Regions from separate parts of the Nonomuraea bangladeshensis genome, predicted to be linked through region 3. Evidence: riboswitches for the same ligand, from Rfam matches in the RefSeq annotation. Region 3 holds a riboswitch; each other region holds the start of a gene.
What was found. A riboswitch is a leader RNA that binds a small molecule or an ion and turns the genes downstream of it on or off. The one in region 3 is predicted to bind S-adenosylmethionine.
Positions count from the first base shown of each region.

Region 1 (3,263 bases), on a different contig from region 3:
AATCCGAACAGTAACGCTCATGGTTATCTCGCCTTTCCTGGTTGTCAGACAGCCGCGCGGAACGCGTCGAGAGACGGCTTGATCACGGCGGTGGGCCGCGACGACTCGCCGGCGATGGCGTCCAGCGTCTTCAGGCCGTCGCCGGTGTTGAGGACCACGGTCTCCGCCTCGGGGTCGAGCCGCCCCGTCTCGACGAGCTTCTTGAGCACGCCCACGGTGACGCCGCCCGCGGTCTCGGCGAAGATGCCCTCGGTCGAGGCCAGCAGCTTGATCGCGGCCACGACCTCGGCGTCGGTGACGTCCTCGACGGCCCCGCCGGTGCGCCGGGCGATGTCCAGCACGTACGGGCCGTCGGCCGGGTTGCCGATCGCCAGCGACTTCGCGATGGTGTTGGGCTTGACCGGCTGGACGACGTCGTGCCCCGCCTTGTAGGCCGCCGACACCGGCGAGCACCCGGCGGCCTGCGCCCCGAAGACCTTGTAGGGGGTGTCCTCGACCAGGCCCAGGGCGATGAGCTCCTTGAAGCCCTTGTCGATCTTGGTGAGCTGCGAGCCCGAGGCGATCGGGATGACGATCTGCTCAGGCAGCCGCCAGCCGAGCTGCTCGGCGATCTCGTACGCGAGCGTCTTGGAGCCCTCGGCGTAGTAGGGCCGCAGGTTGACGTTGACGAACCCCCACTTGTCGCCCAGCGGGTCGCCGATCAGCTCGGAGCAGAACCGGTTGACCTCGTCGTAGGTGCCGTCGATGCCGATCAGCTTGCCGCCGAACACCCGGGCCATGGCGATCTTCGCCTCTTCGAGGTCGGCCGGGATGAACACGCAGGCGTCGAGCCCGGCCCGCGCCGCTGCGGCGGTCACCGCGCCCGCGAGGTTGCCGGTGGAGGAGCAGGAGAGCGTGTGGAAGCCGAAGCTGCGCGCCGCCTCGACGGCGATGGCGACCACCCGGTCCTTGAAGGAGTGGGTGGGGTTGCCGGAGTCGTCCTTGACGTGCAGGGACTTGATGCCGAGCGCCCGCCCGAGGTTGCCCGCCCTGACCAGCTTCGTCCAGCCGGGGTTCATGTTGGGCTTGCTCGCGACGTCGACGGGGACCGGGAGCAGCGAGCGGTAGCGCCAGATGTTGGCCGGGCCCGCGGCGATGTCCTCGCGGGTCACCCGGCCGAACTCGTAGGCCGCTTCGAGCGGCCCGAAACACTCCAGGCACGCGAAGCTCGGCCCGAGCGGGTAACGGGCGCCGCACTCGCGGCAGGACAGAGCGACGGCAGGACCAAAGTCGTGCGACATGAAGCGAGGCCTTCCCTCATCTTCGCCCACGGCCACCTTGACCGCGAACCGGAATTGGCACCTTGTCCCGGTCGGCCTCGCCAGGTCGCGAGTCGAAAGCCGGGAGGGTTGCCGGGGCTTCGCAGGGCCGGTCCCTCCACCCCTCTGGATGAGCTGTATGAAGTTGTTGCACACGACTCTACCCGCCGAAGCGGCGGGAACGACCACCTGTCTCAAAGAATGAGACGGGGCGTCTCACCGATAGTCGTCACCCAGCGCCGCCTGGACGTACTTGCGCGCCTGGTGGATGCGCGACTTCGCGGTGCCCAGCGGGATGCCGAGCTGCTCGGCCACCTCGTTGTAGTCGAGCTGCACGATGTCGCGCAGGACCAGCGCCTGCGCGAGATCGGGCTTGTCGGCCTCCAGCGCCTCCATCGCGTCGAGCAGGTCGAGCCGCGAGCCGGCGATCACGCTGACCCGCCGCGCGTCGGGCTTCTGCGTCGGCAGCTCGTCGGAGGTCTGCTCGGCCGCCCTGCGCTTCAGCGACCGGTAGGTGGTGCGCGCGCAGTTGGCCGTCACGATGTGCAGCCAGGTGCTGAACCTGGCCCGCCCCTCGAAGCGGCCGATGTTGCGCGCCACCGCGAGCAGGGTGTCCTGCGACGCCTCCTCGGCATCCTGGTGGTACGGAAGAATCCGGGAGCAGTGGCGCATCACATCCGGCTCGATCCTGGCCAGCAACTCGCCGAGCGCGCGATGATCTCCAGCGGCGGCGGATCGGGCGAGTTCCTCGGTTAGCTCATCAAGCGCCATAGCTGCGATCCTATGATCGGAAGGAGCTTCGATGAACAGCGTCCTCGTGGCCTCCAACAGAGGGCCGGTCTCCTTCACCGTCTCCGACGACGGTGTTCTCATCATGAGACGGGGCGGCGGCGGTCTCGTCTCCGGGTTGTCCGGGGTCGCCAAGGACGACGGGGTCCTGTGGGTCTGCGCGGCGCTGTCCGACGACGACCGCGGCGCCGTGCGCCTGTCCCCCGGCGGCCGGCTCGACCAGGCCGGCTACGACACCGGGCCGCTGCGCATGCTCGACATCCCCGCGACCACGTTCCACCGCGCCTACAACGCCGTGGCCAACTCCACCCTGTGGTTCGTCAACCACCTGCTCTACGACATCCCCAACGCGCCCAGCTTCGGCATCCGCTTCGCCCGCGAGTGGGAGTCCTACCGCGACTACAACGGCGCCTTCGCGCTCGCCCTCGCCGAGGAGGCCGGCCACGGCGCCCGCGTGATGGTGCAGGACTACCACCTCACGCTCACCCCCGCCATGCTCAGGGCCGAGCGGCCCGACCTGCGCATCGCGCACTTCAGCCACACCCCGTGGGCGCCGCCCGAGTACTTCTCGCTGCTGCCCGACGAGGTGGCCGGCGAGGTCCTGGAGGGCATACTCGGCGCCGACCACGCCGGGTTCCTGGCCGAGCGGTGGGCGGCGGCGTTCATGGACTGCTGCGAGGCGGTGCTCGGGGCGGAGGTCGACCGGGCGGCCCGCAGCGTCACCCACGAGGGCCGCACCACCAGGATCGGCGTCCACAGCCTGGGGGTGGACGGCGCGGCGCTGTGGGAGCGGGCCGGCGAGCCCGACGTCGAGTCGCACATCACGGCGATCAGGGAGCAGGTCGGCGACCGCCGCCTCATCGTCCGCATCGACCGCACCGAGCTGTCGAAGAACATCGTGCGCGGCCTGGTGGCCTACGGCGAGTTCCTGGCCGCCCATCCCGAGTGGCACGGCCGCGTGGTGCACCTGGCCTTCGCCTACCCGAGCCGGCACGACCTGCCGGAATACCGCGAGTACACCGCCTCGGTGCAGCGCTGCGCCCAGGAGATCGAGAACGAGTTCGCCACCGAGGACTGGGACCCGCTCATCCTCAACGTCCACGACGACTATCCGCGGTCGCTGGCCGCGTACCGGATGGCCGACGTGCTGCTGGTCAACCCCATCCGCGACGGCAT
Region 1 covers NZ_BAAAMV010000027.1:27,105-30,367, reverse strand. The annotation lists gene ABD292_RS48320 (MoaD/ThiS family protein) at 1-21, opposite strand, end outside; gene thrC (threonine synthase) at 45-1,280, opposite strand; SAM riboswitch class I at 1,294-1,435, opposite strand; gene ABD292_RS48310 (RNA polymerase sigma factor) at 1,515-2,069, opposite strand; gene ABD292_RS48305 (alpha,alpha-trehalose-phosphate synthase (UDP-forming)) at 2,101-3,263, shown strand, end outside.
Region 1: it holds a riboswitch for S-adenosylmethionine, as region 3 does, so the genes downstream of both, thrC (threonine synthase) here and ABD292_RS31215 (aminotransferase class V-fold PLP-dependent enzyme) in region 3, are expected to answer to the same signal.

Region 2 (3,263 bases), 210 kb from region 3:
CCGGGTGGACGGACGAGTTCCCGCGCTGAAGGCCGCTCTTCAGGGGCGGTCGAAGGTCTGGACGGTGATCAGGGAGGCGAACGCCGCGAGCGCGAACGCGGTCCGTACGAGGTGCAGGTTCAGCCACCGACGGCGGCTCTCCTCCCAGTCGGCGGGCAGGAGGTCGGGGTCCCAGGCGTCCGCCAGCCGGTTGAGCGGCTCCAGGCCCGCCAGGGTGAGGGCCACGGTGAGGATCACCAGGATCAGGGCGGCGGCGGTGAGGCCGAAGGCGAACCATCCGCGGGGCCACGACAGGGCGGCCGCGACGATCAGCGCCGCGATGCCGGCCAGCAGCAGCGGCGGCATGGCGCGGCCGTAGTCGACGTTGAGCGCCTGCCAGTACCGGACGTAGGCAGGTCCCGGCAGGCGGGCCACGGACGGGGCGAGGAGGACGAAGACGACGCCGCCCGCGTACAGGCCGATCAGCAGCAGCGCGACCATCCTGGCCGCGGTCAGCACCAAGGACATCGCATCTCCGGGAGTTGGGTATAGACAGACGCTTTCATTGGAAGGGCTTCTAGTCAATATGGTTCTGGGAGTATGGCTGGCGATGACTGAGCGGAAGAAGCGCCGTCCCTACTCCAGCGCTCTGCGACAGGAGCAGGCCGAGGCCACGCGGCAGAGGATCGCGGGCGCGGCGCGGGAACTCATGATCAGGAAGGGCTACGCGGACACGACCATGGCCGAGGTCGCCCGCGAGGCGGGGGTGGCGCTCCAGACGCTGTACACGTCCTCCCCCGGCGGCAAGCCCGCCCTGGCCAAGCTCGTCTACGACATCACGCTGGCCGGCGACGCCCGGCCCCTGCCGCAGAGCGACCGCCCCGAGGTCCAGGCGATCATCGACGAACCCGACCCCGCACGCAAGCTGGCCCGGTACGCCGCCATGGCCACCGGGATCCTCCGGCGCATCCAGCCCGTGCACCGCGTCCTGCGCGCGGCCGCCGCCGCTTCCCCGTCCGACGCGGGGCTCCAGGAGGTCCTGGCCGACATCGAACGTGAGCGGCTGAAGGGCAGCCACGGGCCGGCCCACCATCTGCACGCGCTCGGGGCCCTGCGGCCGGGCCTCACTCCTGCCAGGGCGGCCGAGCAGATCTACGTCCTCACCTCGACGGAGAACTTCGAGAAGCTGACCGAGGTCTGCGGGTGGAGCGAGGCCGAGTACGAGGAATGGCTGGCCGGGATCCTCGCGGCCACCCTCCTCCAGGCTTGACGCTGCCGGCGGTCGTTGGGAAGGATCGGTCTTCGACGATCATCCAGAGGATCTGAGGGGCCTGGCCCTGTGACGGTCCGGCAACCTGCCCAGCTCGGGCAAGGTGCCAACGCCAGGAACGATGAGGAAGGTCTGATGAGCGTTCAGCTCGACGTTCCCGTGCTCGCCGGTTCCCTGGTACGGCTGGAGCCGTTGACTATGGAACACGCGGCCGACCTGGCGGAGGCCGCCGAGGAGGACAGGGCGTCCTACGGGTTCACGCTGGTTCCCCGAGGGTCCGGGATGCGGGGGTATGTCGCGGCGCAGTTGGCCAGGGACGGGCTGACGCCGTTCGCCCAGATCCGCGTAGGTGACGGGAAAGCCGTGGGGTGCACCGCGTTCTGGGACCCGCGGCCGTGGCCGGACCGGCCGGACTCCCTACGGGCGATCGAGATCGGCTTCACCTGGCTCGCGGCGTCGGCGCAGGGCACCGGGATCAACGCCGAGGCGAAGCTGCTGCTGCTGGCGTACGCGTTCGAGAGCATCGGCGTCGCGCGGGTCGATCTGAAGACCGACGCCCGCAACCACCGGTGCCGACGTGCGCTGGAGCAGCTCGGCATCGGCTTCGAGGGGGTCCTTCGCAACTGGTCGATGTCGTGGGCGCCCGGCGAGGAGGGGATGCTGCGGGACTCGGCGATGTTCGCGGTGGTCTCGTCCGACTGGCCGGCCGTCCGGCGGACGCTCATGACCCGGCTGGCCTCGGCGTCGGCGCCTGGCCCGGGCCGAAGCGGTGGCGGTACTGCAGGGGGGTGAGGCCGATCCTGCGGCGCATCAGCGCGCGAAGGTTCGCGGCCGTGCCCAGGCCGGTGTGCCGGGCGACCGTCTCGAAGCGGGACTCGCCGCGTTCGATCAGCCGGCAGGCCAGGGCGAGGCGTTCCCCGGTCAGCCAGGCCAGCGGGGTGGTGCCCAGTTGCGCCTGGAAGCGGCGGTGCAGGGTGGCCGCGCTGACCGAGGCGCGGGCCGCGAGGTCGGACACCGTGAGCGGGGCGTCCAGGTGCTCCTGGGCCCAGGCGAGTACGGGCGCCAGGGACTCGTCAGGCACCTCGGGCACCGGCCGCTCCACGAACTGCCGCTGCCCGCCGTCGCGGTGGGCGGCGAAGACCAGCCGCCGGCTCACCGAGTTGGCGACCTCCGCGCCGTGGTCGCGGCGGACGATGTGCAGGCCGAGGTCGAGCGCGGCCGCGCTGCCCGCGGCGGTGAGGATGTCGCCGTCGTCCACGAACAGCACGTCCGTCTCAAGGCGGACGGAAGGGAAGCGGGCGCGGAAGGAGTCCGCCCACTGCCAGTGCGCGGTGGCCCGGCGCCCGTCGAGCACCCCGGCCTCGGCCAGGGTGAAGGCGCCGCTGCAGAAGCCGACCAGGCGGGCGCCACGCGCGTGCGCCCGGCGGACGGCGTCGAGCACGGCGGTTCTTCTGGGCACCTCGACATCGGGACGGTTCGGGACGATCAGGGTGTCCGCCGCGTCGGCCGCCTCCAGGCCGGCGACGCCCGTGAGGGTGAAGAACCCGTCCCGCATCAGGGTGCGCGGCTCGGGGGAGCACAGGCGGAAGTCGTACAGGTCGCGGCCGAGCTCGGGCCGACGGAGGCCGAAGACCTCGGTCGCGCAGCCCAGCTCGAAGGGGTTGGAGTTCTCGTCCACGATCACGACGACCCGGTGCGCGTCCGAGGCGGTGTGCGAGGATTCTTGCGGCATGTGCTATTCCTAGCACTCACGCCGGGCGGGTCCGGTGGGTCAGGATGCACTCGTGAACCTCGAACCCATCGCACTCAGCCAGGCCCTGGCCTCCTTCGACGCCCTGTGGAGCCCTCGGATCGTCACGCGGGTCAACGACTACGACGTACGCGTCGCGAAGGTCGAGGGCGAGCACGTCTGGCACGTCCACAACGACACCGACGAGTTCTTCCTGGTGCTCGACGGGGAGCTGGACATCGCGCTGCGCGAGCCCGGCGGGGAGCGTACGGTCCGGCTGCCCAC
Region 2 covers NZ_BAAAMV010000009.1:620,567-623,829, forward strand. The annotation lists gene ABD292_RS32345 (CU044_5270 family protein) at 1-29, shown strand, start outside; gene ABD292_RS32350 (anthrone oxygenase family protein) at 40-507, opposite strand; gene ABD292_RS32355 (TetR/AcrR family transcriptional regulator) at 590-1,249, shown strand; SAM riboswitch class I at 1,286-1,391, shown strand; gene ABD292_RS32360 (GNAT family N-acetyltransferase) at 1,385-2,041, shown strand; gene ABD292_RS32365 (GlxA family transcriptional regulator) at 1,971-2,981, opposite strand; gene ABD292_RS32370 (cupin domain-containing protein) at 3,034-3,263, shown strand, end outside.
Region 2: it holds a riboswitch for S-adenosylmethionine, as region 3 does, so the genes downstream of both, ABD292_RS32360 (GNAT family N-acetyltransferase) here and ABD292_RS31215 (aminotransferase class V-fold PLP-dependent enzyme) in region 3, are expected to answer to the same signal.

Region 3 (3,263 bases):
GGCGCACGGCTTGCAGAAGTGGCAGGGCGGTCTCGGCGCGACGACGCAGATGTTCGGCGGGATGGGGATCCCGCTGCCCGGCGCGGCCGCCGGCTTCGCCACCGTGGTCGAGACCGTCGGCGGCGTCTTCCTCATTCTCGGGCTGCTGGTGCGGCCGGTGGCGTTGCTGCTGCTGATCGACATGATCGGCGCGATCGTCTTCGTGCACGGGAACAGGGGCGTCCTGGTGGGCGAGGGCGGATGGGAGCTGGCGGGCGCGCTCGGCGCGCTGTGCCTGCTGTTCCTGGCGCTCGGCGGCGGCCGGATCGGGCTGGACGGGCTGTTCGGCGCGATCTTCCGGCGCCGCGCGCGGCAGCGGGTCGCCGAGGACGAGCTGATCGAGCACCGGCGCGGCCCGGCCATGGGTCCGGGCCCGTCCAACGTCAACGTCAGACCCGGCGGCGCGGAGGGCGCCTACCAGCCGGGCGCCGGGGGGCCGATGACGCCCGCGGAGCCGGGGATGCCCGCCGAGCGGCCGGAGCCCCCCCGGCAGCCGGCCGCGCCGCGCACCCACGCGGGCGGCCTCGACGACGCGGACATGCGCGACATCGACGCCCTGGTCTCCGAGGACCAGCCGGAGCACCGCAAGCCGCCGAACCGCTGACCGGGCGCCCGGGTCGCCCGCGGTCAGCGGGAGACGATGGCGCGCAGAGCCTCGATGAGCCGGTCCACGTGCTCCTGCGTGGTCCCGATGCCGATGGAGGCCCGTACGGCCGAGGCCGTGCCGTCCTCGCACCCGCCGTCGGCCGTGCCCAGCAGGTGCCGGACGAACGGGTGCGCGCAGAACTTGCCGTCGCGCACCCCGATGCCGTACTCGCCGGACAGCGCCTCGGCCACCTCCCGCGCCGTGTGCCCGTCCACGGTGAACGACACGATGCCCACGCGCGGGTGGTCGTCACCCCACAGGGCCAGCTCGCGTACGCCCTCGATGGTGGCGAGCCCGGCCCGCAGCCGCGCGAGCAGCCGCTCCTCCTCGCGCACCAGCGCGGTCCAGCCGGTGGCGCTGAGCGCGTCGCAGGCCGCGGCGAGCGCGATCGCGCCGAGCACGTTGGGGGTGCCCGCCTCGTGGCGCGGCTCGGGGTCCTCGTGCCACTCGGCCTCCTCGCCCACCGCGCGCACCGCGCCGCCGCCCTTCAGGTACGGCTCCCCGCCCGCCAGCCAGTCCCCGCGTCCCACCAGCGCCCCCGCGCCGAACGGCGCGTACAGCTTGTGCCCGGAGAAGGCCACGTAGTCGAGGTCCAGGGCGGTCAGGTTGAGCCGCCGGTGCGGCACGAGCTGCGCGGCGTCCACCAGGATGCGCGCCCCGTGGCGGTGCGCGATGTGCGCCAGCGCGGCGATCGGCCACAGCTCGCCGGTGACGTTGGAGGCGGCGGTGACGACGAGCAGCTTGGGCCCGTCGATGGCGGCCAGCGCCTCGTCGGCGGCCCGTACGGCCTCGCCGGGGAAGGCGGGCGGGGCCAGCCGGACGGCCTCGCCCCAGGGCAGGAGCGAGGCGTGGTGCTCGGTGTCGAAGACCACGACGGTGGTGCCGGCGGGCAGGCAGCGGGACAGCAGGTTGGTGGCGTCGGTGGTGTTGCGGGTGAAGATCACGGCGTCGGAGGGGCGGGCGCCGACGAACGCCCGTACGGTGTGGCGGGCCTGCTCGTACCTGGCGGTGGTGAGCTGGGAGGCGTAGCCGGCGCCGCGGTGGACGCTGGAGTAGGCCGGGAGCGCGGCGGCGACGGCGGCGCTGACCGGCTCGAGACAGGGCGCGCTGGCGGCGTAGTCGAGGTTGGCGTACCGGACGAGGCGGCCGCCCTTGACCGGCACCTCCAGGTCGGCCCCGACCACGGCGGGGATGGGCCGGGCGCTCTCCGGCGCGGCGGCGGCGGGGGCCTCGGCGGGGGCGGCGGCGTCGTTGAAGATCGTCAGCGTGGGCACAGCACTGCTCCTCGGGTCATCGGACCCCAGGAAACGGCCTCGGAGCCCGCGCTTGCCCGCCACACCTCGTGACGGACCAGGTCTTCACCCGGGGCACCCCGCCGCGGACGCGAGGGTTGCCGGCCAGCTAGCCGGGGCTTGTCGCTGGCACTCATGACCTACGCCCGCACTATAACCGACACCCCGCGGCCGGACGCAAGCCCGTGAACTTATGCGGCGGGTAATGCGTTGTGCCCGAAAAGTTCTCGGCCCGCGTGTCACGGAGGTATGCAGATGTTGGACTGGGTCGCCGATCCCCAAATCTGGATCGGCTTCTTCACCCTCGTCACCCTGGAGATCGTCCTGGGGATCGACAACATCATCTTCATCTCCATCCTGGCCGGGAAGCTGCCGCCCGAGCAGCGCGACAGGGCCCGGGTGCTCGGTCTGGCCGCGGCCCTGGTCAGCCGGCTGCTCCTGCTGCTCGGCCTGTCGTGGGTGGTGCAGCTCACCGAGCCGCTGTTCACGGTGCTCGGGCACGAGATCTCGGGGCGCGACCTCATCCTGCTGCTGGGAGGGCTCTTCCTGCTCGGCAAGAGCGTCACCGAGATCGGTCACACCATGGACGGCCCGGCGGGCAAGGACGGCAAGAACGCCGCCGCCGTCTCGTTCACGTCGGTGATCGTGCAGATCATGGTCCTGGACGTGGTCTTCTCGCTGGACTCGGTCATCACCGCGGTCGGCATGGTGGACGAGCTCGGCGTGATGATCGCGGCGGTCGTGGTGGCGGTGCTGGTGATGTTGTTCGCCTCGGGGCCGATCAGCCGTTTCGTGGACCAGCACCCGAGCGTCAAGATGCTGGCGCTGGCGTTCCTGGTGCTGATCGGCGTGGTGCTCGTGGCCGAGGGGCTGGACCAGCACATCCCGAAGGGCTACATCTACTTCGCGATGGCGTTCTCGGTGGTCGTGGAGCTGCTGAACATCCGGGTGCGCAGCAAGAACGCCAGGCAGCGGCAGGTGGAGGCTGCCGAGCAGGAGGGGGAGCCTCCTAAGATGCAATAGTGCGCTTTGACCCCTGGAATCCGGATTTCGTAGCCCACCCGTACCCGGTCTACGACGAGCTGCGGCGCGAGCGGCCCGTCTGCTACTACGAGCCCACGAACCAGTGGCTCGTCTCCCGCCACGCGGACGTCAACGCCCTGCTCAGGGACCGCCGCCTGGGCCGGTCGTACCTGCACGTGGCCACGCACGAGGAGTTCGGCAGGCAGCAGGAGCCGGAGTTCCAGGAGCCGTTCTGGCGGGTGATCAGGGCGGGCATGCTGGAC
Region 3 covers NZ_BAAAMV010000009.1:408,464-411,726, reverse strand. The annotation lists gene ABD292_RS31220 (DoxX family protein) at 1-643, shown strand, start outside; gene ABD292_RS31215 (aminotransferase class V-fold PLP-dependent enzyme) at 667-1,959, opposite strand; SAM riboswitch class IV at 2,003-2,118, opposite strand; gene ABD292_RS31210 (TerC family protein) at 2,233-3,000, shown strand; gene ABD292_RS31205 (cytochrome P450) at 3,000-3,263, shown strand, end outside.